DNA from 2 places in the Providencia sp. PROV_01 genome. Region 2 is predicted to be linked to the other one. Evidence: predicted binding sites of a transcription regulator. Region 2 holds the regulator's gene; the other holds the start of a gene.

Region 1 (12,321 bases), 3.7 Mb from region 2:
TAAATAAAAGCGAAAGTGACCCTAGGGAATATAAAGCCATCAAACTCAGTAATGATATGACGGTTTTATTAGTATCAGATGCCAAAGCGACAAAATCATTGGCTGCTGTATCGATACCTGTTGGTAGTATTGAAAACCCAAATAGCCAATTAGGGCTGGCCCATTATTTAGAGCATATGGTTTTAATGGGTTCTAAAAAGTACCCCGAGCCAAGCAGTTTCTCTGAGTTTTTACAAAAACATGGTGGTAGCCATAATGCAAGCACGGCATCTCACCGCACTGCTTATTATTTTGAAGTTGAAAATGGCGCATTAAAAGAAGCAACGGACAGGCTTGCAGATGCATTGGCTGAGCCACTTTTAGACCCGATTAATGCAGATAGAGAACGTAATGCAGTTAATGCAGAACTTACAATGGCACGTTCTCGTGATGGGATGCGTATATGGCAAGTACGTTCTGAAACATTGAACCCATTACACCCGAATTCGCGTTTTTCGGGAGGGAATTTAGAGACTCTAAAAGATAAACCTAATAGCAAACTACAAGATGAGCTACTGGGTTTTTATAAGCAGTATTATTCTGCAAACCTAATGAATGCAGTACTTTACGGCGACCAGTCTATTGAGTCATTAGCGAATATCGCACAGGAAACATTTGGGCGTATACCTAATTTTAATGCAAGTGTTCCTGCTGTTAATATCCCCGCAGTAACGGAGAATGAAAAAGGTATTATCATCCATTATGTGCCGGCTCAACCGCAAAAAGCCATACAAATTGAATTTAGTATTAAAAATAATATGGCAGATTTTCGCAGTAAAAGTGATAACTATATTAGTTACTTAATTGGCAATAGAAGTCCAGGGACACTAGCTGATTGGTTAATATCACAAGGACTTGCTGAAGGTATAAGCGCTTCTGCATCCCCAAATTTAGATAGAAACTATGGCTCTTTCTCTATTTATGTCACGTTGACAGATAAAGGCTTACAAGAAAGGGACGAAATTATTGCAGCTATTTTTTCTTATCTTGAGTTAATTAAGAACGATGGAATCAATAAAAGTTACTTTGATGAAATAGCAAAAGTTCTTAATTTATCATTCCGTTATGGTTCAATTGTTAGGGATATGAACTACATTGAATGGTTATCAGACCAAATGATTGATGTTCCTGTTAATCATGTTCTGGATTCAGATTATATTGCTGATAAGTATGATCCTGAGGCGATTAAACAGCGTTTATCAGAGCTCAGCGCGCAAGAGGCAAGGATTTGGTTTATTAGCCCAAATGAACCGAATAACAAAAAGGCGTATTTTGTTGATGCGCCGTATCAAGTTAACAAAATTACAGCAAAACAATTTAAATCGTGGGCAAGTTTAGAATCTAAAATGAATTTTAAATTACCCGCTTTAAACCCGTATATTGCTGATAATTTATCATTAATTAAAACTAGTAAGGCTTATAAACACCCTGAATTCATCTATCAAGATGGCAATACGCGTGTGTTATATATGCCAAGTCAATATTTTGCTGATGAGCCAAAAGCAAGTATCACTTTATCATTACGTTCTAATCAAGGGGATAAAGATGCCAAGGAACAAGTAACGGGCTCTTTATTACAATATATCGCTTCATTGAAAATGGATGAGCTGCAATATCAAGCATCGGTAGCGGGTATGTCAGTCTCTGTTTCTCAAGGAGTTGGTCTGCAATTAAATGCCAGTGGTTACACCCAACATTTACCTGAACTCTTTTTATCCATGACTCAGCTATACCTGAATTTTGAGCCAACGGAACAAGAGCTAGCCCAAGCAAAATCTTGGTATAAAGAGCAAATTGAAGTTGCTAATAATGCGAAAGCTTATGAGTTGGCTATGCAACCGCTTCAACGTATTAATAGTGTGCCTTACTTTGAGCAAGAACAGCGTTTAGCGGAGCTAGATAAAATTTCACTGCAAGACATCACTAGCTACCGTGAAATGATAGTTAAAAGCGCAGCATTACAAGCGTTGGTCTTTGGCAATATGACTGAGTCACAAAGCATTAAAACTATTAAAGATGCACAGCAATTATTAAAGAGCGAAGGTACCAATTGGTGGCGTGGTGATATTGTCGTTATTGACAAAAATTATCTAGCCGATTTCCAAAAGCAGGGAAATAGCTCAGATAATGCGCTTGCTGAAATCTTTATTCCGGACGGTTATAGCCGCATTGATGGTGCAGTATTATCAGGTATTCTTTCTAAAGTGATTCAGCCTTGGTTTTATGATCAACTAAGAACTAATGAGCAACTGGGTTATGCAGTATTTGCTTTTAAAACTGGGCTGGGTGATCAGTGGGGTATGGGCTTTTTGATTCAAAGTAATGCCAAAACACCGAGTTATTTGAATACACGTTACCAACAATTTTATCTTCAAGCATTAGAGAAACTGAAAAAACTACCGATAGATGAATTTAATCAATATAAACAATCTATTATCACGGAAATGAACCAACCACCTCAAACATTCTATGAGGAAGTCGGTCGTTATTCATCTGATTTTTCTAGAAATATTTTCAGTTTTGATACTCGTGAAAAAGTTATTACAACTTTAGGTAGTGCAACGAAAGAACAAGTCATTGAGTATTATGAAAATGCAGTTATAAAGCACAAAGGGTTAGCCGTTAGCTCCCAAGTTATAGGCCGAGGAGTTGACACTAAAGTAGGATATGCGCATCTGAAAGATTGGGTGCTTTACCCAACAGCTTCTCAGTTGCAAAAGATTTTACCAATAAAGGAAGATGCTGAGTGAATAAAGTGCAGGTAGAGTCCCAATTACTGAATGTTTTTTCCTTGCCACTGCGTGGACAGCGGTTAATTGAAGCATCAGCAGGAACGGGTAAAACGTACACAATTGGTATACTTTATCTGCGGCTTTTATTAGGTCTGGGAGGCGTTAATGCGTTTCCTCGGCCGTTAAGTGTTGAAGAAATCTTAGTTGTAACATTTACAGAAGCTGCAACGAATGAGTTACGTGGGCGTATTCGTCAACGTATTCATGATATGCGCTTAGCTTGCTTAAGAAATGGTGTTGGTTTCGAGTCGCAGCCTGAGTATCTTGAATTATTAGCCGAGCTTTCGGGGGAGTCTCAAAGAGAATTCGCTGCGCGATGGTTGCAGGCTGCGGAAAGGCAAATGGATGAAGCAGCAATATACACTATCCATGGTTTTTGCCAAAGAATGCTAGTTCATAATGCATTTGAGTCAGGAGTGCTATTTGAACAGACCATGATTCAAGATGAATTTCCGATTCAGAAACAAGCCTGTGCAGATTTTTGGCGCCGCCATTTTTACCCTTTAAATTACTCCATGACGAAAGTCATTCAGTCACTGTGGAGTGGTCCTGAAGCATTGCTCTCGGAGATTAAACCTTTCTTACAAGGTGATATTCCTTTAATTATTAACCAACCAAAGCAAATTGAATCTCTAGAAGAACGGCATCAGCGACTAATCTTGTTAATTGAGTCTGTAAAAGCGGCATGGTTAGAAAATTCAGCAGATTTTGAGAAGCTTATCGCTGATTCCGATGTTGATAAACGAAGTTATAGTACTCGTTTTCTACCTACATGGTTGATAAAAATCGGTGAATGGGCTCAAGAAGAAACAGAAGATTATCAGCTACCTAAAGATCTTGAACGCTTTTCACAAACGGTACTACATAAAAAATCAAAAAGTGGTTCGGGGCCAGAGCATGTTGTTTTCCAAAGAATAGATGAGCTACTTTCTCAATCATTAACCCTAATAGATCTGATTATTCCACTGGCTATTGCAGAGGTGAGGGAGGCTATCACTTTTGAAAAACATAACCGAGGTGAGATGGGGTTTGATGATTTGTTGACCCGTTTAGACAGTGCTCTTGCTCAAGAAAGCGGAAAATTTTTAGCTCAAGCTATTAGCCAACGTTTTCCCGTTGCAATGATAGATGAGTTTCAAGATACAGATGCACAGCAATACCGTATTTTTCAACGCATTTATCGGGAAGTTAATGACAGTGCATTACTTTTTATCGGCGACCCTAAACAAGCTATATATGCTTTTCGAGGCGCTGATATTTTCACCTATATCGAAGCAAAAAATGAAGTTAGTGCTCACTATACATTAGAGACTAACTATCGTTCATCGCAAAATATGGTTGAAGCTATTAATCATCTATTTTCTCGTTGTCAGTCCCCATTTATTTTTGAGCAAATTCCTTTTCAACCCGTTAATTTTGCTAAGCAAAATAGTGATAAAAAACTTATTCATGATGGTGAAAAAGTCAAATCACTTGCATTTTGGCAACTTGAAGCGGAAGGTGTCTCCGTTGCTGAATATGAACAAGCAACAGCTTCACAATGTGCGGTACAAATAGCACAATACTTACAAGGCGGGTTGCAAGGTAGTAGCTATTTTGACAATCAAGGGGCGCATACACCTGTTGAAGCTTCTGACATTACAGTGTTGGTGCGCAGCCGACGAGAAGCCGTATTAATTCGTGATGCTTTAAATCGGTTAAATATCCCTTCTGTATTTCAATCTAATCGGGAAAGTGTATTTTCAACACCAGAAGCGAGAGATTTACTGTGGTTGCTACAGGCAGTTTTAACACCCGAAAAAGAACGTGTTTTGCGTAGTGCATTGGCGACAGGGATATTGGGTTTAACCGCTAAACAAATTGATGACTTAAACCATGATGAAAAATCGTGGGAAAAAATTGTAGATGAATTTGCTCGTTATGCCATGGTTTGGCAAAAGCGTGGCGTGCTTCCCATGCTTAGAATGGTCATGGCGCAGAGGCAGATTGCAGAAACGTTATTATCAGGCACTGATGGAGAACGCCGCTTGATGGATGTGATGCATATTGGTGAGCTATTACAAGAAATGTCATTACAGCTTGAAGGTGAGCACACACTAACACGTTGGCTAGCACAACAAATTGCCCATCCTGACCATCAATCTGACGTACAGCAAATGCGTCTTGAAAGTGATAAACACTTGGTGCAAATCAGTACCATTCATAAATCTAAAGGCCTTGAATACAAGATTGTTTGGTTACCTTTTGCGAGCAATTTTTTACCTCAATCTAAAGGCTTGTATCACGACAGAACAGATTATGGGGTACGTCTAGATTTAAATGATAGTGAAGAAAATGTTGCTTTAGCTGATGAAGAACGTCTAGCAGAAGACCTGCGTTTATTGTACGTGGCACTTACAAGAGCCATCTATCACTGTAGTGTTGGTATTGCACCATTAATTAAAGGTAATAGGAAAAAAAGTGGTGAAACAGACTTACACTTATCTGCGCTGGGCTATGTTATCCAAAAAGGACAAGCTGGAGACTGCTTACTATTAAATGACATGTTGGCTGAGATTAGCAATGACGTTATTGATGTTATCGTGATTAATCAACCTAAGTCGGAACGTTTATTATTAGAACAAAATGACAGCGTAAACTTGTCTGCAAGAACGGTGACTCGTCATTTTAATGATCATTGGCGTGTTACTAGTTATTCGGGGCTAAGTTATGGCTCAAGCCATACAGAGGCAGAACAATCAGTTTCAGCATTGCAATTTGCGAATTCATTAGCCCCTAATATGGATATTGAGGCCAGTATTGATGTGGAGCAGCAGGAAGGTGAGTCTTTTACTCTAACCCCTCATCAATTTCCTAAAGGCGCATCTCCGGGAACATTTTTACATAGCTTGATGGAGGAAATTGACTTTAGTGAGCCGGTTTCTCAAGAGTGGTTGTCTGAGAAACTTGAATCCTCAGGGTTTGACTTACATTGGGCATCAATGCTGCAAGAATGGCTACACGCAATTGTACAGGCACCATTATCAGAAGACGGGCTATGTTTGTCTGCATTACAGGTTCAAGACCAATTAGATGAGATGCAGTTTTATCTTCCTATTGAGTCAATATTGAGTGCAAGCCACTTAGATAAGATAACGCATCAATATGACCCATTATCACAACGTTGCCCCCCGCTCAATTTTGAGAAAGTTCAGGGGATTTTAAAGGGCTTTATTGACCTCACCTTTTACTGGAAAGGTAAATTTTATCTTCTTGATTATAAGTCAAATTATCTAGGGAAGGATGCTAGCTTTTATACCCAAGAGGCCATGGCTGAAGCGATGATAGACCACCGCTATGATTTACAATATCAACTATATTCGTTGGCGTTACATCGTTACCTAAAGCAAAGAATGCCTAATTATGACTATGAAGCCCATTTTGGAGGCGTTTATTATTTATTTTTAAGAGGAATAGATAATGTCAATTCAAGTAATGGAATTTTCTTTTGTCGCCCAATAGGCGCTTTTATTGAAGCGTTAGATAGCTTATTTAAAAATGCTCAACAAGGGGAGTCAGCTTAATGAAATCCCTATTTAATCAGGCTATTGAGGAATATATCTTTACACCTCTAGATGTGCAATTTGCTTACAGTATTTCTGACAATAAGCACCCTATAGTGCTTACTATTGCCGCACTTCTTAGTGCAGAAACCATGGCTGGACATGTTTGTTTAGCGCTGGCAGATGTTATACCTGAAAAATTATTTGCAGGAAGGCACCCAGAGTTAGCCGCTGAATTTTGGCAAAAAATGGGAGAGCCGAGCGAACAAGAACTTTATCAAACGCTAAAACAAGCAAATGCAGTGTCACTATCAACAGAAAACAAAATCTCTCCTTTGGTGCTTTCGGGGGGATACTTATATTTTCAACGAATGTGGCAATATGAGCAGTATGTCGCAAACTTTTTCGCTAGTACATCAGTAGACAAACAAAATAATGCTCAAATTAAGAGTGTATTGGATAGCCTATTTCCCATTACTGATGAAATAGATTGGCAAAAAATTGCCGCAGCAGTTGCTGTAACCAGTAAGGTATCAATTATATCAGGGGGGCCGGGGACAGGAAAAACGACAACAGTTGCGCGTATCCTTGCGGCATTAATTAAACTTGAAGCCAGGCATCACCATAAAATTAGAATTGAGCTGGCCGCTCCAACAGGTAAGGCTGCAGCTAGGTTGACAGAGTCCCTCGGTGAGGCGATGAAAAAAATTCCTTTAACTGATGAAGAACGCGCAGTTTTACCTAATCATGCAAAAACATTGCACCGTTTATTAGGGGCTCAACCTGAGAGCCAGCAGTTTCGCTATAACCGTGATAATCGTTTATCTCTTGATGTACTCATTGTTGATGAAGCCTCAATGGTAGATTTACCTATGATGAGTAAATTACTTGAGTCATTACCTGAAAATGCAAAGTTAATATTTTTAGGTGATAAAGACCAATTAGCCTCGGTCGAGGCAGGGGCAGTATTAGGGGATATTTGTCAGTTTGCTGATAATGGTTATAGTGTAGAAAGAGCGTCTCAGCTTTCGGAACTAACAGGGCATTCTATCGAATCTTATGCATCACCAAGCGGCCCTGCTATTCGTGATAGCCTATGTCTACTACGTAAAAGCTACCGTTTTTCTGCAGACTCAGGGATTGGCCAACTCGCTTTTGCTGTAAACGAAGGTAATGTTTCTCAAGTTCAACAATTACTAAACCAACAGCGGCCGGATGTACATAGTTATATCCAAGAAACTGCGGATGATTACGCGAAAATTTTATTAGATGCCGCTGAAAATTATAAGGAATATCTGCTTGCGGTAAAAGATAAAGAAGACCCTGAGCAGGTTTTGAAAAAATTTAACCAATATCGGTTACTAACGGCTCTGCGAGAAGGACCTTTTGGCGTTATTGGCCTAAACGATAAATTGGAAAAATTGTTTCATAGACAAGGGATAATAAACCGCCCATATAATTTATCGAATAAACACTATGCAGGCCGGCCAATTATGATTAGTCGTAATGATAGCCCTCTAGGACTCTTTAATGGGGATATCGGTATCATTTTACCTGATGAAGAAAATGCACTTAGAGCTTATTTTCAATTTCCTGATGGGACTATACGTGGAGTGCAACCTAACCGACTCCCACAACATGAAACAGCTTATGCGATGACAGTTCATAAATCACAAGGTTCGGAGTTTGCTCATACCGCATTGGTTTTACCAAATGTATATTCTCCCGTAATGACCCGTGAGCTAGTGTATACGGCGATAACTCGAGCTAAAAAAGAGCTATCTCTTTATGGCAGTCCAAAGGTATTACGTCGAGCAGTTGAAACGCCAACCAAGCGGCGAAGCGGTTTAGCGACCCAATTAATGTGACTAGTTTATATGTAAGTTACGTGAATATTTAACCCTAAAGTAAAGGTAATGAGATGGATAACCAGCAAGCAATGACGGCAATTACAGTAACATTAAATGCAAGGCTTGAACCGATTAGACGTGGCGATTTAGAAGACGCATTTAATGAAGTCATGAAAAGCATGGGTAAAAATATCCATGTCACAGGTGGTGGAACACTATTAGCTGATAATGGTGAAGCGCAGGAATGCGATATAGAAATAGCACTTGAAGAGGCCAGTGACGAAAATATCAGTTTAATTATTCAACTTTTTTCTTCAATGTTAGCTCCAAAAGGTTCTCGTTTATTTATTCATGGCGAAGATGTGCGAATTGATTTTGGCTCAGATGAAGGTATGGCTATTTATTTCAACGGGACAGAGCTCGCAGATGAGGTTTATGAAAATGGGGATATCAATGAGGTGTTCGATATCCTAGATGAAGCAGTGGAAGACATCGGGAGTATTCACGGAGTTTGGGATGGCCCGACAGAAACCGCATTTTATTTTTATGGTACTTCTTTCGCTGAGATGAAAGCTGCAATACAGCCACATATAGACTCCATTCTTTTGTGCGAGAAAGCCAGAGTTATTCAGATAGCTTAGTGGCTATTCCGTGGTTTTAAAGTCACAACCCAAACTATACATCCTTGTATAGTTTGGAGTTAAAGCAGGCGACTAAACAGTCATTATTTGACGATTCTAATGTTTATTTATCCGGTTGGTTTTTTAAATCTAAAATCAATATCTTAGAACGGCGCTGGTAGTTATATAAAGCCTGTTTTTTCATTGGTAACATCTCAATTTCCGCGGGGGTAAAACCACGCTCTTGAAACCAATGGATGCTACGAGTTGTCAGAACAAATAGTTTATCTAGGCCAAATTGTTTCGCCTGTACGGCAATACGGTGCAGAAGTTCTTCTCCTCTAGACGAACTGCGGTAATCAGGATGAACAGCGACACATGCCATTTCACCTAATTTTTCTTCTGGATAAGGGTAAAGCGCTGCACAAGCGATGACTAAGTTATCACGTTCAATAATGGTAAATTTATCAATTTCCATTTCTAACTGTTCACGTGAACGTCTAACTAAAATCCCTTGCTGCTCTAATGGGCGAATAAGCTCTAATATTCCACCAATATCATTAATGTTAGCACGGCGAATTTGTTCCGCACTTTCCATGACGATTTGTGTACCAATACCATCACGTGAGAACAATTCTTGAATTAAAGACCCATTTTCTTGATAGCTCAATAGATGGCTACGGCGGACGCCTCGGCGGCAAGCTTTTGCTGCTCCACGCAGGAAACGCACGGTTCCTGAATAGAAATCACCTTCAGATTCCAGCTCTTGAATGCGGTTTTCTGCTTCATTCGGAAATAATTCAGATAAAATATTGCCGTTTTTATCTGCAACACCTTGAGAGGAGCAAAAGCCAATCAGCTTTTCTGCTTTCATTTTAACTGCCAATTGGGTGGCAATTTCTTCAGAGGTCAAATTAAAACTTTCCCCTGTGACTGAGACAGCAACCGGCCCAATTAGAACGATAGAACCATTATCTAACTGATTATTAATAGCTTCTTCATTAATACGACGGATCCTTCCGCTGTGGCAATAATCAATGCCATCATCGACCCCGAGAGGCTGGGCAATAACGAAATTGCCACTAACCACATTAATATGCGCCCCTTGAAGTGGGGTATTTCCTAAGCTCATAGATAACCGAGCTGTAATATCTAATTGTAAAGCTCCAGAAGCTTGTTTTACATATTCAAGTGTATTCGCATCGGTTACGCGAGTATGTTTATGATAAACCGCCTCATATTGGTGCTCAGCTAAGATATCCTCGATTTGAGGTCTTGCGCCATAAACGACAATAATTCGGATGCCTAAACTATGCAATAACCCTATATCATTGACAATACTGGGAAAATTTTCATGCGCAATCGCTTCACCACCAAGCATAATAATAAATGTTTTGCCGCGGTGGGCGTTTATATAAGGGACCGAATGGCGAAACTCATCAACCAACTCGGTGCTGCGCTCTTTCATAACAACCCTCTTAATTGAATTTTTATTCGTTAATAATGTATTTTTATTCTTTTTGTTGGGAAATATCAAGTAAAAGATAGGATAAAAAAAGTAACATTTTTATTTTTTACATTTACATATCTCTAAACTTAACTGGATATACTCTACGAAATCTAAATTGCATAAAATTGACACAGAAAGTCACTCACAAATATTTTCTCTTAGTATGATTAAGTTATACTCATTACTGTAACTCTATAGATGCTTTGATATATTCTTAATGACAGAGTGCAAATGATTAGTTAGAGTGCGTGTTTCAAGTCTAATTATTAGCAATTATCCTAAAATCACTTTATTTCTCAGTTCTAGGTTCGGAATTATTGATGAGTCACCAAGATCACAACCCATCTAAGCGTCGTTTTATTCAAGGCGCAGCTGCAGTTATGTTACTGAGCATTAGCCCATTCGGTTTTTCTGCGAGTAGCAGTGTGGTGGCTGTGCGTATTTGGCCAGCATCGAGCTATACTCGAGTTACATTGGAATCTAGCACTCCATTGAAGTACCGTCAGTTTGTGCTTAATAACCCTGAACGTATTGTGGTCGACCTTGAAGGGGTGCAGTTAAATAATGTGTTGAAAGATATGGGAACTCAAATTCAAACACGTGATCCCTATCTAAAACTAGTTAGAGTTGGGCAATTTGATCCAAAAACGGTTCGCTTGGTGTTTGAGGTTAAAAATAAAGTCAGTCCTCAATTCTTTTCGATGGCACCTGTCGCGGAATTTAAACACCGCTTGGTTCTGGATTTTTATCCAGGCAAAGGTGTTGATACCAATGATGACCCACTATTGGCATTGCTTGAGGATTACAATAAAGGTGATCTTGAAGAAAGTATGCCTGCTCAAGCGAAGAAACCTGGAAAGGCGGGAACGGATCGTCCAATTATTATTATGATCGACCCAGGACATGGTGGCGAAGACCCTGGTGCGATAGGTAAATATAAAACGCGTGAAAAAGATGTGGTTTTACAGATTGCCCGTCGCTTAAAAGCGTTGATAGATAAAGACCCTAAAATGCGCTCCTATATGACACGCAATGAAGATGTCTTTATTCCGTTAAAAGTCCGAGTAGCGAAAGCACGTAAAATGCAGGCAGATTTATTCGTTTCAATTCATGCAGATGCATTTACTAATCGTTCAGCCCGTGGTTCTTCTGTTTTTGCACTATCAACGAAAGGGGCTACTAGTAACACGGCTCGCTACCTTGCACAAACACAAAACGAAGCAGACTTAGTGGGGGGAGTGAGTAAAAGCGGTGATGTGTATCTTGACCATACGATGTTTGATCTCGTGCAAACCGCGACGATTAATGACAGTTTGAAATTTGGTGATGAAGTGTTAAAGCGGATGGGGAAGGTTAATAAATTGCATAAGAATAGAGTTGACCAAGCTGGATTCGCGGTACTGAAAGCACCAGAGATCCCATCTATTCTAGTCGAAACGGCTTTTATTAGTAATTTAGAAGAAGAACGGAAATTAAAAACAGCTAAATTCCAACAGCAAATGGCGGAATCCATTTTTGAAGGAGTAAAAGCTTACTTCCGTAATGGCGGTGCATTAGCAATTCGCAACTAATTGATTAAAATCAGATTAAGATAAAGAAAGGTGATAAGCGAGTGTGTGAATCGCCTTTTTTATTGATGATTAAAAATAGAAGATCTTATTGTGAAGTTATAAAAGGAACTGAATCAGAAATGATATTCGAAAGAATTGGTTGCGGGGGCTGGATTTGAACCAACGACCTTCGGGTTATGAGCCCGACGAGCTACCATGCTGCTCCACCCCGCGACTGAAGAGGTAAAAAATTGGTTGCGGGAGCTGGATTTGAACCAACGACCTTCGGGTTATGAGCCCGACGAGCTACCAAGCTGCTCCATCCCGCGACTGAATTTTTACGACTTTATACTGCAGATTTTTTGTTACTTTACTGATTTAATCAGTAATTGGTTGCGGGGGCTGGATTTGAACCAAC
Region 2 (12,321 bases):
GCTTGAACGGCCGCCCATCCGCTTATGATATGTCTGTACGTTCAGCTATCACTGGGCAGGATTTACCACCTTCGACCTTGCTATTAGATGCGAAAGGTAATGAAGAGCAAATTAATTTAACTCGCTTACGTTTAGCTGCTTTGCAAGGTCATGCTGATATTACTGGCGTTGCGGACTGGAGCAAGGCAATTAGTTGGAATGCAGTATTGACCCTTTCAGGTATTAATACTGCCAAACAGTACCCTGAATGGCCTGCTAAAGTGGAAGGTAAAATTGCCACGCGCGGAAGTTTATACGGAGGTAGTTGGCAGTTGGATATTCCTGAAATTGTTTTAGACGGCAATGTTAAAAATAACCTCTTAAAAGCGCGCGGTAAAGCTAAAGGTAACGCAGCTGGTCAATGGGATATTCCAAACTTTAATTTGGCACTGGGTAAAAACCATGTCGATGTAAAAGGCTCTCTTGCCGATAAATGGAACCTTGATGCCAAAATTAATGCCCCTGCTCTCAATGGCTTGCTACCCGGCTTAGGGGGAGTGATTGCCGGTGATGTGAAATTGCGTGGTAATTTACAGACACCAGAAGCCCTTGTTGACCTTACGGCACGCGGCGTGAAGTGGCAGGATGACCTTGCTATCGAGAATGTTGTTATCAAAGGAAATGTAGCAACAGGCGAGCAAATTAAAGGGGATTTATCCGTTGTTCTTCGTCAGTTGAAGCAAGGTGATCTTGTCGTCAATAACCTAACTTTAGACGCGAAAGGAAGTGAAAAACAGCACACGCTTAAGTTGAACATGAAGGGCGAACCGGTTTCTGGGCAATTAGCATTAGCAGGTAGTTTTGACCGGCAGACTGAAGTGTGGAAAGGGAATTTAACCAATACCTTATTTGATACGGTGGTGGGTGAATGGCGCTTAAACCAAGCGATGTCACTCAATTATGCTAACCAAACGCAAGAAGTGACTATCGGCAGCCATTGTTGGGTCAACCCGAATGCCCGTTTGTGTGTACCAAAACCGATTAAAGCAGGTAAAAGTGGTAGTGCAGATATCGTGCTAGAACGTTTTGACCTCGCGATGATCAAACCGTTTATGCCACAAGATACTCGAGTCAGCGGCGTATTTACGGGTAAAGCCAATGCGATTTGGAAAGCAGATGGCAGTATGCCGCAAGTGAAGTTGGACTTGCGAGGAAATGATGTCAAAGCGGTTCAGTTTGTGGATGGCACTCGTTTACCTGTTGCTTTTGATACCTTAACGTTAAGCGCGGGCTTGAAAAATGGCAAGGCAGACCTTAACTGGTTGTTTGGGCTAACGAATAATGGCCAAATGCGCGGCAATATTCAAATTTCTGATATTGAAAAGCGCCGCTTACTGTCGGGTAATGTTGAAATCAATTCAGTGACATTAGATTTAATCAAGCCGTTGCTGGGCCAGAAGGAAGTGGCGAATGGGCGTTTGAGTGCGAACTTACGTTTAGGTGGGTCAGCGAATAACCCATTATTAAATGGTAATTTAGCGCTTTCGAGCTTAGAAGTGAGATCGGCAATGATCCCGTTTGATATCAAAAGTGGTCATTTAGGTATTAATTTCAACGGCACAAGCTCAGTAATGAATGGTCAGATAAACACGCCAGAAGGCTATCTGAACATTGATGGTGATGCAGATTGGCGCAATGTTAATGCATGGCGTGCAAAAGTCATGGCACGAGGTAATAACCTTCGAGTTTCTTTACCGCCGATGATCCAAATTGATGTTCAACCGGACATTGTATTTGATGCATCACCTTCGGTACTCACGCTAAACGGTACCGTCAATATTCCGTGGGCACGAATTACTGTTCAAGAACTCCCTGAGTCAGCGGTAAGCCCATCATCGGATGTGGTGATGTTAGATAGCAACCTGCAGCCAATTGAACAAAAAGCGCCATCCATTCCTATTCAGACCAATTTAGATATTAAAATTGGTAATGATGTTCGATTGGATGCGTTTGGCTTAAAAGCGCGCCTGACGGGTTTATTGAAAGTGGTTCAGAATATCCATGGCTTGCACATCAATGGCCAAGTGGATATTCCAGCCGGTCGTTTCCGTGCTTATGGGCAAGATTTGATTGTCCGTAAAGGCCAAATTCAATTCTCAGGCCCTGCGGACCAACCATTCTTAAACTTAGAAGCCATTCGTAACCCAGACAACACGGCAGATGGCGTGATTGCTGGGGTGAAGGTCACAGGGCTTGCGGATAAACCGAAAGTAGAAATATTCTCTGAACCGGCGAAAACACAACAAGAAGCGCTGTCTTATTTATTAAGAGGAGAGGGCTTAGATAGTGGAGACGCAAATGGTTCACAAATGACATCTATGTTAATAGGCTTAGGTGTAGCACAAAGTGGGCAACTCGTGGGTAAAATAGGTGAGACATTTGGAGTCTCTGATTTAGCCGTCGATACCCAAGGTGTGGGGGATGGTTCTCAAGTCGTTGTAAGTGGTAAGATCACTAATGATTTACAAGTGAAGTATGGAGTTGGTATCTTTGACTCATTGGCGACGTTAACTTTACGTTATCGGTTGATGCCAAAACTGTATTTAGAAGCTGTGTCTGGTGTTAATCAGGCATTGGATCTCCTCTACCAATTTGAGTTTTAGATTATGCGTGTAATTGTTTATGGCAGCTTAAGACAAAAGCAAGGAAATCATCACTGGATGACTTATGCTCAGCTACTCGGTGAGCATAAGCTAGAAGGCTATGAACTGTATGATCTTGGATATTATCCTGCGGTTGTCAAAGGAGATGGGGCAATAGAGTGCGAGGTTTATCGAATCAACCCGTCCATTTTGACAGAGTTAGATGAGTTAAAGAAAAACTCTCAAGACTATGTGAGGGAGCTCATCCCAACGCCGTATGGCAACGCTTGGATTTATCTGTATAAACATTCTGTTGATGGTCTACGCCAAATAAAAAGTGGCGATTGGCTGAAACGTGATGAAGAAGTATAACGGCTCAATAACCACTATCGAGTCGTAAAAATAAAAAACGCCAGCATTATTGCTGGCGTTTTTTATCAACGAATTGGCTTGTTAGGGCCCATAAAAAAGCTCTGGTATTAACCAGAGCTTTCATAATGTTCCGAGAGGGAGATTATTTTTTTGCAGCGCGTTCGAAAGATTCGATGATCTCTGCTTTTGCAGACGCAGCATCTTCCCAACCATCAACTTTAACCCACTTACCTTTTTCTAAGTCTTTGTAATGTTCAAAGAAGTGAGTAATTTGAGCACGCAGTAATTCTGGCAGGTCGTTCACATCTTTAATGTGATCGTACTCTTTGCTTAATTTAGTGTGCGGAACAGCAACTAATTTTGCATCTTCACCAGATTCGTCAGTCATTTTCAGTACGCCAACAGGGCGGCAACGAATGACTGAGCCTGGTTGTAATGGGTATGGTGTTGGGACTAATACATCAACTGGGTCGCCATCTAGAGACAGGGTGTTGTTGATGTAACCATAGTTGCATGGATAGAACATCGCTGTTGACATGAAACGGTCTACAAACAGCGCACCAGACTCTTTATCAACTTCATATTTGATAGGATCTGCGTTCGCTGGAATTTCGATGATAACATAGATATCTTCTGGCAGATCTTTACCTGCCGGTACATTGTTCAGGCCCATTTAAATGTATCCTTTGTGTGAATAATGAATTTACCCTTGCTAACTTGTTGGAGGGCATCACATTTATGGCGGCCTTCAGACAAATTAAATACTCGGGTAGATAGCGTGGGGAACATTATAGCCGTAAAGAGGGGTAAAACTCACTAGTTGGTGAAAAAAAGGAACAAAAAAGGCGGGAAGCCCCGCCTTATAATTAATGAATTAGATTATTCCGTGTCAGGGAATTCACGCATAAATGATTCTGCTTTCTCTACCATCGACTCAGTTCCGACAAAGAACGGTGCGCGTTGGTGTAATTCGCTAGGCATGATATCTAAAATGCGGTTTGCTCCGTCACTGGCTTTACCACCGGCTTGCTCTGCTAAAAATGCAATTGGGTTGCATTCGTACAGAAGGCGCAGTTTTCCATTTGGATGGCTTGCGGTACTTGGGTAAATATAAATTCCCCCTTTGAGCAAGTTACGATGGAAGTCTGCAACCAAAGAACCGATATAACGAGTGGTATACGGGCGATTTGTTGCTTTATCTTCTTCTTGGCAATATTTAATGTACTTTTTAACACCCATCGGGAACTTGATATAGTTTCCTTCGTTGATGGAGTACATTTTCCCTTCGGAGGGGAACATCACTTTTTCATGAGATAAGCAGAAAACGCCCAATGATGGGTCGTAAGTAAACGCATGAACACCAACACCAGTGGTGTAAACCAACATTGTTGATGAACCATAAACCACGTAGCCCGCAGCCACTTGGCGATTACCTGGTTGCAGGAAATCGGCTTCTGTAACCGGTTGACCAATCGGTGTAATACGATGGTAAATGGAGAAAATTGTTCCAACGGAAACGTTTACATCGATGTTCGAAGAACCATCAAGCGGGTCCATTAAAACAACATATTTTGCGTTTTCTGCACGGTCTCCTTCGAAAATGACAATTTCGTCTTCTTCTTCAGAGGCGATACCGGCGACTTCTCCGCGTGCTTTTAAAGCCGCTTTTAGTTTTTCGTTTGCATACAGGTCAAGCTTCATCTGAACTTCACCTTGAATATTCGAAACACCGTTAGTGCCAAGAATATCGACAAGTCCAGCTTTATTAATATCACGATGGATAATTTTAGCGCCCAGTTTGATAGCTGATAATAAAGAAGTCAGCTCACCTGTTGCATGAGGAAAATCTTGTTGCTTTTCGACGATGAATTCGCCTAATGTTTTCATGACGAAGGTCCTGAATAAAATTGACAGAGGTTTTGCGGGGCATTTACCCTCGCGCGGGAAGAGTTTAACTAAATAAAAAAAAGATTAATAGGTTAATGCATTTATAAACCTGTTTTTGATGGGTAGAATAGTGACCAACCTCATGCTAATTGGATGAAAAAGAATGCACATACATATTTTAGGTATATGCGGTACCTTTATGGGAAGCTTAGCAATATTGGCTCGTTCTTTAGGACATAAAGTGACGGGTTCGGATGCCAATGTATATCCACCGATGAGCACATTACTTGAAAATCAAGGAATTGAACTCATTCAAGGGTATGATCCGGCTCAGCTTGACCCAATACCGGATATGGTAGTGATTGGTAATGCAATGACGCGTGGTAACCCTTGTGTCGAAGCCGTGTTAGAAAGAGGTTTGCCGTATACATCTGGCCCACAGTGGCTTCATGACCATGTCTTACCTGAACGTTGGGTACTGGCTGTGGCGGGAACTCATGGTAAAACAACCACCGCGGGAATGCTTGCATGGATTTTAGAAGACTGTGGTTACAAGCCTGGTTTTCTAATTGGCGGTGTTCCAGGGAATTTTGATGTCTCCGCTAAGATAGGTGAAAGCCCGTTTTTTGTTATCGAAGCGGATGAGTATGACTGTGCATTCTTTGATAAACGTTCTAAATTTGTGCATTACAGCCCGAAAACCTTGGTATTGAACAACCTTGAATTCGACCATGCGGATATCTTTGAAAACCTCGAAGCGATTCAAAAACAGTTCCATCATCTTGTACGTATTGTGCCAGCCAGCGGCAAAATTTTCACACCTGACAACGACAATCATTTAAAACAAGTGATTGGAATGGGCTGCTGGAGTGAACAAGAGCTGGTGGGTGGAGAGCATGGCGGATGGCAAGCTGAGAAGCTCAGCCACGATGGCAGCCACTTTGCTGTGTACTACCAACAAGAAAAAGTTGGAGAAGTCACTTGGTCACAAGTGGGTAATCACAATATCCAAAATGCACTGATGGCGATTGCAGCGGCTCACCATGTGGGCGTTCCAGTAAAAGAAGCTTGCCTCGCTTTGAATCGTTTTATCAATGCACGCCGTCGCCTTGAGCTACGTGGTGTTGAAAATGGTGTCAGTGTTTACGATGATTTTGCACATCACCCAACTGCTATTTTAGCGACGTTAGAAGCACTTCGCAGCAAAGTTGGCGGAACTTCACGTATTCTTGCGGTGCTCGAACCTCGCTCGAATACGATGAAAATGGGTATCAATAAAAATGATATTGCGCCTGCGCTAGGCCGTGCAGATGAAGTATTTCTGTTCCAACCTGCCAATATCCCTTGGATGGTCACAGACATCGCTGAAAAATGTGTTCAACCCGCGCGTTGGAGTGCAGATATTGAGGCATTCACCAATATGATTATTGAAACCGCACAGCCGGGCGATCATATTTTGGTGATGAGCAACGGTGGCTTCAGCGGTATTCATGGCAAATTACTCGCAGGTTTGAAAGCCAAATCAGAAACAGAGCAAGATGATTAATTCTATTAGCTAGCTATTTGATAACCCCAGTGATTCTTATGATTGCTGGGTTTTTTTATGTTTGGCATACCTAATGGGCGCTGTTCTATGACGAGACTTAATGTTATTGGGCTATTCATTTCTTTTTTTAAGCTTCCCATATAACAATCTAGTGAGTCAGTAAAAAGGTGGAATAAACAACCAACGGCAATGGCTTTAAGTTTCCATGATGGCATGAATAATAACACCACATAGATAACAGCAGCCCAAAAAGAATGAAGCGGGTGGAATCCGATGCCACAGCGCTCTGGGTCGAAAATCGGATCAGCCAGCAGATGATCTAAGTCGATAGCCATTGTGGCAATCATAATCAGGGCGGCTAGTTTCCAATTTTTTCGCCAAAACAGGTAACCAAAGGCAATTGGCATCAGAAAATGAAAGCCGTAGTGTATGAAGTTACGAAAAATATCAAATAGCAAAATGATGTCCCAAAATCGAATAGAAATAGATAAAAACAAAAAGAGGGAAATTCAATTTCCCTCTTTTGATGCTTAAATTAGTATGGATTAGAGCTCTTGTTCAAACAACGCTAAAATCGCTTCATATAGCTCTTTTGTGGTAAAATTGTTTGCTGGCGTTGAGAAGATAGTATCATCACCAGCAATACTACCTAAAATTCCTTCCGCTTTACCTAATGAATCTAACAAGCGTGCAATAAGCTGTGCAGCCCCTGGGCTCGTTCTGATCACGACAACAGAAGGGTTATAGTCTATATCCAAAACCAAATTTTTGAGTGGGCTGGTGGCGGTAGGAACACCGGGCTCTGTAGGTAGGCAATATACCATTTCCATTTTTGCATTACGGGTGCGAACAGCACCAAATTTAGTTAGCATCCTGGAAATTTTTGATTGGTTAATATTTTCGAAGCCTTCTTCTTGCAAAGCCGTGACGATCTCAGCTTGCGAGCTAAATTTTTCTTCTTTAAGTAGGGCTTTAAAAGCCTTAACCAAGTCTTCTTGTTTAGACGGAGTGCGCATAATTAACCCATTCTTTTGCATTGAACTAAGTTGTATTATCCGTAAAAGTGCATTTTTATGCAACAAAATTGCGTTATGATGATTTTATAACCAGTAATCACTTGAAGTTAGGTAAGCGTGTTTTGAGTTGATAGTCAGAAGTATTTATTTATCGTAAATTATGGAAATGAAAAATTAGCATGATAGAGCAATGAATTTTTCAGATATTCGTTGTAAATTTATTGTTAATAAAAATGTTTTTGATTGAATAATATACACTAAAAACAACTTATTGTGCGAAATGCAATAGCTAGAAAAACTATTTGTTAAAAAAGTGCCCGTTATCTCATTAACAGATAAGGAATTTGTTTAGAATACTGGCAATTATTAAACAAGTTCTCTTGCGTTAAACTCTCTCTCTATCTGTTAACAAATTGTTTTTTATACGTAATGTGTTAAGTGTATAACAAATAAAGTGATATCTTTTTAAAGTACAAATTAAGGAGTTTCAGAATGAAAGTTGCAGTCCTAGGTGCAGCAGGTGGTATCGGTCAGGCTCTCGCCCTTCTTCTCAAAAACCAGCTCCCAGCAGGTTCAGAACTCTCCCTCTACGACATCGCACCAGTCACTCCAGGTGTTGCTGCTGACTTAAGCCATATCCCTACTGATGTTAAAGTGACAGGTTTTGCTGGCGAAGATGCAAAACCTGCATTGAAAGGTGCTGACATTGTCCTTATTTCTGCGGGTGTTGCTCGTAAACCAGGTATGGACCGTTCTGACTTATTTAACATCAATGCGGGTATTGTCCGTAACCTGATCCAACAAATTGCTGAAACTTGCCCTAAAGCATTGATTGGTATTATCACTAACCCAGTGAATACCACCGTTGCTATCGCTGCAGAAGTCCTGAAAAAAGCAGGCGTCTATGATAAAAACCGTTTATTCGGTGTGACGACATTAGATATCATTCGTTCTAATACGTTTGTTGCTGAATTAAAAGGCAAAAATGTTAATGATCTTGAAGTGCCTGTGATCGGCGGCCACTCTGGTGTGACCATTCTGCCTCTGTTATCTCAAATTGAAGGTGTTAGCTTCACTGACGAGGAAGTTGCTGCGTTAACTAAACGTATTCAAAATGCAGGTACAGAAGTCGTTGAAGCGAAAGCGGGTGGCGGGTCTGCAACTTTATCTATGGGCCAAGCAGCTGCACGTTTAGGTTTATCTTTAATTCGTGGTCTCCAAGGCGAAAGCAATGTGGTTGAATGTGTTTACACCGAAGGTGATGGTGAACATGCTCGCTTCTTCGCACAACCTGTTGTTTTAGGCAAAAACGGTATCGAAAAGCATTTACCAATCGGTAAATTAAGTGCATTTGAAGAAAAAGCACTGAAAGATATGCTAGATGTATTAAAAGCAGATATCGAATTAGGTGAAAAATTCATTAATGGCTAATGCCAATTAATTTTTCCTAATAGTAAAAGGTTGAGTTTCGTTTTGAACTCAACCTTTTTTATTGGTAAGTCATCATGAAGCATGCTGCCGCATCCAATGGTCCCAATGCGGATCTGATGGTATTTTCTCTACTAAAAAATCAATAAATGTCCTGATTTTAGGTGAGTGAGTGTGGGCTGGGTGGTATAAGGCATATAGGGCAAATGGAGTGGATTTAGGGTCATAATCCAATAAAACAGGGAGCAATTCCCCATTTTCAATATAATTGCCTAGCATATAAGTTGGTAAACAAACGATACCTTGATGGCAGCGAGCCGCCTCTAATAACCCTAAGCTACTATTTACCTCAATCATATTATTAATTTCTAGAGGATATACGCTACCGTCTTTATCTGTCATGCGCCAAGTGTCAGGAATATTTGGGTTAATTAAACAATTGTGTGATGCAATATCGGCAGGAGATTGAGGAATACCATATCGTTCGAAATAAGTACGGCTCCCACAGTATACCCAATTAATATTACAAATTTTTCGTAACGCAAAGTTTTCGGGGGGATGGCTGGTAATTCGTAACGCAATATCAAAATCGACTTCATTTAAATTAATGAGCTCATCATTAAGGTCAACAGACAAACTCACTTTCGGATTGGTTTCTCGGTATTCACTGTATATTTGCATTAAATGACAGACTCCAAATGCAATAGAACAGGTAATTTTTAATTGCCCTTGAGCATGTTGATAGAAGCTGGCGGTATTGACCAATGAGTCATCGAGATCGGCCAATAAGTTTTGCGATCGTTGCAATAAATAGCGCCCTGCATCCGTTAAAATAAAATTTCGCGTTGTGCGCTTTAGGAGTACAACCCCCAACTGATCTTCGAGTTGTTGAAGACCTCGACTAACTGACGATGGTGTTACATTCAGCTTCTTGGCGGCAAGGCTGAAGCTATTGCACTCGACGATTTTAATGAATAACTCTAAATGCCGAAAAATCGCGTAGCTGTCAATTTTTGCTTTAAACGCAAAAGTGTTTTTATTTATTAGCATTGTCATGCCCTATTAAACCCGTTTATTCCAGCATACTATAATTGTGAATTTATCGCAGTTTACTCATGCCACACCAGTTTTAAAAAGAAACCTAGTTCCTACACAATAATGTTGTTCCTAACTTTTTTAATAATTAAATCTATAACGTTGAGGAATAGACTATGTCTAATAGTATTCAGGCAAGTGCAGATAATCCGATTAATACGAAAAAGATCCCCTTTACAAAATATGATGTTGGTTGGGTTATTTTGTGCATTGGCATGGCAATTGGTTCAGGAATTGTTTTTATGCCTGTGCAAATTGGTATCAAAGGTATTTGGGTCTTTATTGCAGCGACAATGCTTTCTTATCCAGCAATTTATTGGCTACAAAATTTATATCTAAGAACATTATCAGAATCTGAAGAATGTAATGATTACGCGAGTGTTATTACACAATATTTGGGGAAAAACTGGGGGATAGCATTAGGAATTGCCTATTTCTTGATGTTATTGCACGGGATGTTTTCTTACTCGCTGGCGGTCACCTTCGATAGCGCTTCTTACATTAAAACGTTTGGATTAACGGAAGGGCTATTATCTGATTCTGTTTGGTATGGGCTGATTATTATTTCGGTATTAGTCGCCATTGCTGCACAAGGGGAGCGGTTACTGTTTAAAGTCTCTGGTCCAATGGTTATTGTAAAATTTGGCATTATCGTACTGCTTGGTATAGTGATGGTGCCATATTGGAATTTTGCGAATATCACGGCTTTTCCTGATTTTCTCCCATTTATGCGGGATGTTTTTTTAACACTCCCATTTACCCTATTTTCTATATTATTTGTGCAAATATTGAGTCCTATGAATATTGCGTATCGTAAAATAGAAAGTGATAAACGCATTGCGACATACCGTGCAATACGCGCTAACCGTGTTGCATATATTATTCTCGCTGTTGCAGTCTTGTTTTTTGCTTTTTCTTTTACTTTTTCAATTAGCCATGAGCAAGCGGTATCGGCTTTTGAACAAAATATTTCAGCATTAGCGATTGCTGCGCAAGTGATACCCGGTGCCGTTGTAAAAGTAATGACCGCATTACTCAATATTTTTGCTATCTTGACGGCATTCTTAGGCATTTATTTAGGCTTCCAAGAAGCGATAAAAGGCATCGTAGTCAATTTACTGAGTCGATTTATTCCTGAAGAACGTATCAACCAAACAGTGCTACATTATGGGGTATGCTTAGGCGTTATCATTGCACTGTGGTTTTGGGTTTCAACACGGTTCTCAATTCTATTTTTTATGCAACTTGGTGGCCCATTATTTGGTATCGTTTCTTGTTTAATTCCTTGCTATCTGGTTTACAAAGTCCCTGCATTACACAAATTTAAAGGCCCAACAGTGTGGTTCATCATTTTCTTTGGTGTGTTGTTATGCCTATCTCCATTCTTTAAATTTTTCGAATAAATAATAATGTTGTTGAGAGGATCTCATGAAGAAAAAAGCGGTATCTGAATTTCATGTTGATACACAAGTTACCCAGTTAGGGAGAGACCCCGCTAAGCAAGCTGGGTTTGTAAATGCCCCCATTTATCGTGGCTCAACGGTCGTATTTCCAACGGTTGATGCTTTAATTAATGATAGGGCGGAATTTAATTATGGCACAGCGGGCACGCCAACAATTAAGCAATTGGAGCAAGCTTGGTCTGCTCTTGCTGGAGCTGAAGGTACGGTGCTTTCACCATCTGGTTTAGGCGCGATTGTATTGGCATTGCTGACAACCTTGAAAACAGGTGACCATTTATTAATGCCTGATAGTGTTTATCGGCCAACACGTAAATTTTGCCATGGTTTGTTGGATAAAATGGGGATCATCACGACCTATTATGATCCGATGATTGGTGCTGATATTGAAAAACTAGTAACGCCAAATACCAGCACAATTTTTTTAGAATCCCCGGGTTCTCAAAGTTTCGAAATTCAGGATGTTCCTGCAATTGTTGAGGTTGCAAAACGCCATAATATTGCGACGATTATTGATAATACATGGGCGACACCTCTATTTTTTAAAGCTCATGAACTGGGTTGTGATATCTCGCTGGAGGCGGGTACTAAATATTTAGGTGGCCATTCTGATTTGCTAATGGGAGTTGTCTCAGCAAACCAAGCGTGGTGGCCGAAATTACGTGAAACTTATGATTACATGGCCATGCTGCCGGGAGCAGAGGACTGTTTTCTTGCGTTACGTGGTTTGCGAACCTTACCTATTCGTTTAAAAGAAGCCCAAGAAAGAGCTTTAAATATTGCACATTGGCTGCAAGAACGCACCGAAGTGATTCGTATTTTGCACCCTGCATTTGCGGATTGCCCAGGCCATGAAATTTGGAAGCGGGATTTCACAGGTTCATCGGGGCTATTTT

What was found. The regulator ArgR, encoded in region 2, controls arginine synthesis, uptake and breakdown. The targets are predictions, from matches to a motif close to ANTGAATAAAAATACANT.
Positions count from the first base shown of each region.
Region 1: argA (amino-acid N-acetyltransferase) is a predicted target of ArgR. The motif match lies at 10,346-10,363, and genes of this name have one in related genera.

Region 1 is NZ_JBRFKD010000002.1:3,778,609-3,790,929, reverse strand. Features, by position in the region: gene ptrA (pitrilysin) at 1-2,789, shown strand, start outside; gene recB (exodeoxyribonuclease V subunit beta) at 2,786-6,394, shown strand; gene recD (exodeoxyribonuclease V subunit alpha) at 6,394-8,241, shown strand; gene ACU696_RS18385 (hypothetical protein) at 8,295-8,864, shown strand; gene argA (amino-acid N-acetyltransferase) at 8,968-10,311, opposite strand; gene amiC (N-acetylmuramoyl-L-alanine amidase AmiC) at 10,674-11,924, shown strand; tRNA gene ACU696_RS18370 (tRNA-Met) at 12,061-12,137, opposite strand; tRNA gene ACU696_RS18365 (tRNA-Met) at 12,156-12,232, opposite strand; tRNA gene ACU696_RS18360 (tRNA-Met) at 12,294-12,321, opposite strand, start outside.
Region 2 is NZ_JBRFKD010000002.1:56,519-68,839, reverse strand. Features, by position in the region: gene tamB (autotransporter assembly complex protein TamB) at 1-2,642, shown strand, start outside; gene ACU696_RS00960 (gamma-glutamylcyclotransferase family protein) at 2,646-2,993, shown strand; gene ppa (inorganic diphosphatase) at 3,136-3,666, opposite strand; gene fbp (class 1 fructose-bisphosphatase) at 3,873-4,880, opposite strand; gene mpl (UDP-N-acetylmuramate:L-alanyl-gamma-D-glutamyl-meso-diaminopimelate ligase) at 5,044-6,426, shown strand; gene ACU696_RS00940 (DUF6122 family protein) at 6,432-6,884, opposite strand; gene argR (transcriptional regulator ArgR) at 6,972-7,442, opposite strand; gene mdh (malate dehydrogenase) at 7,935-8,873, shown strand; gene ACU696_RS00925 (LysR family transcriptional regulator) at 8,946-9,920, opposite strand; gene ACU696_RS00920 (amino acid permease) at 10,181-11,368, shown strand; gene metC (cystathionine beta-lyase) at 11,394-12,321, shown strand, end outside.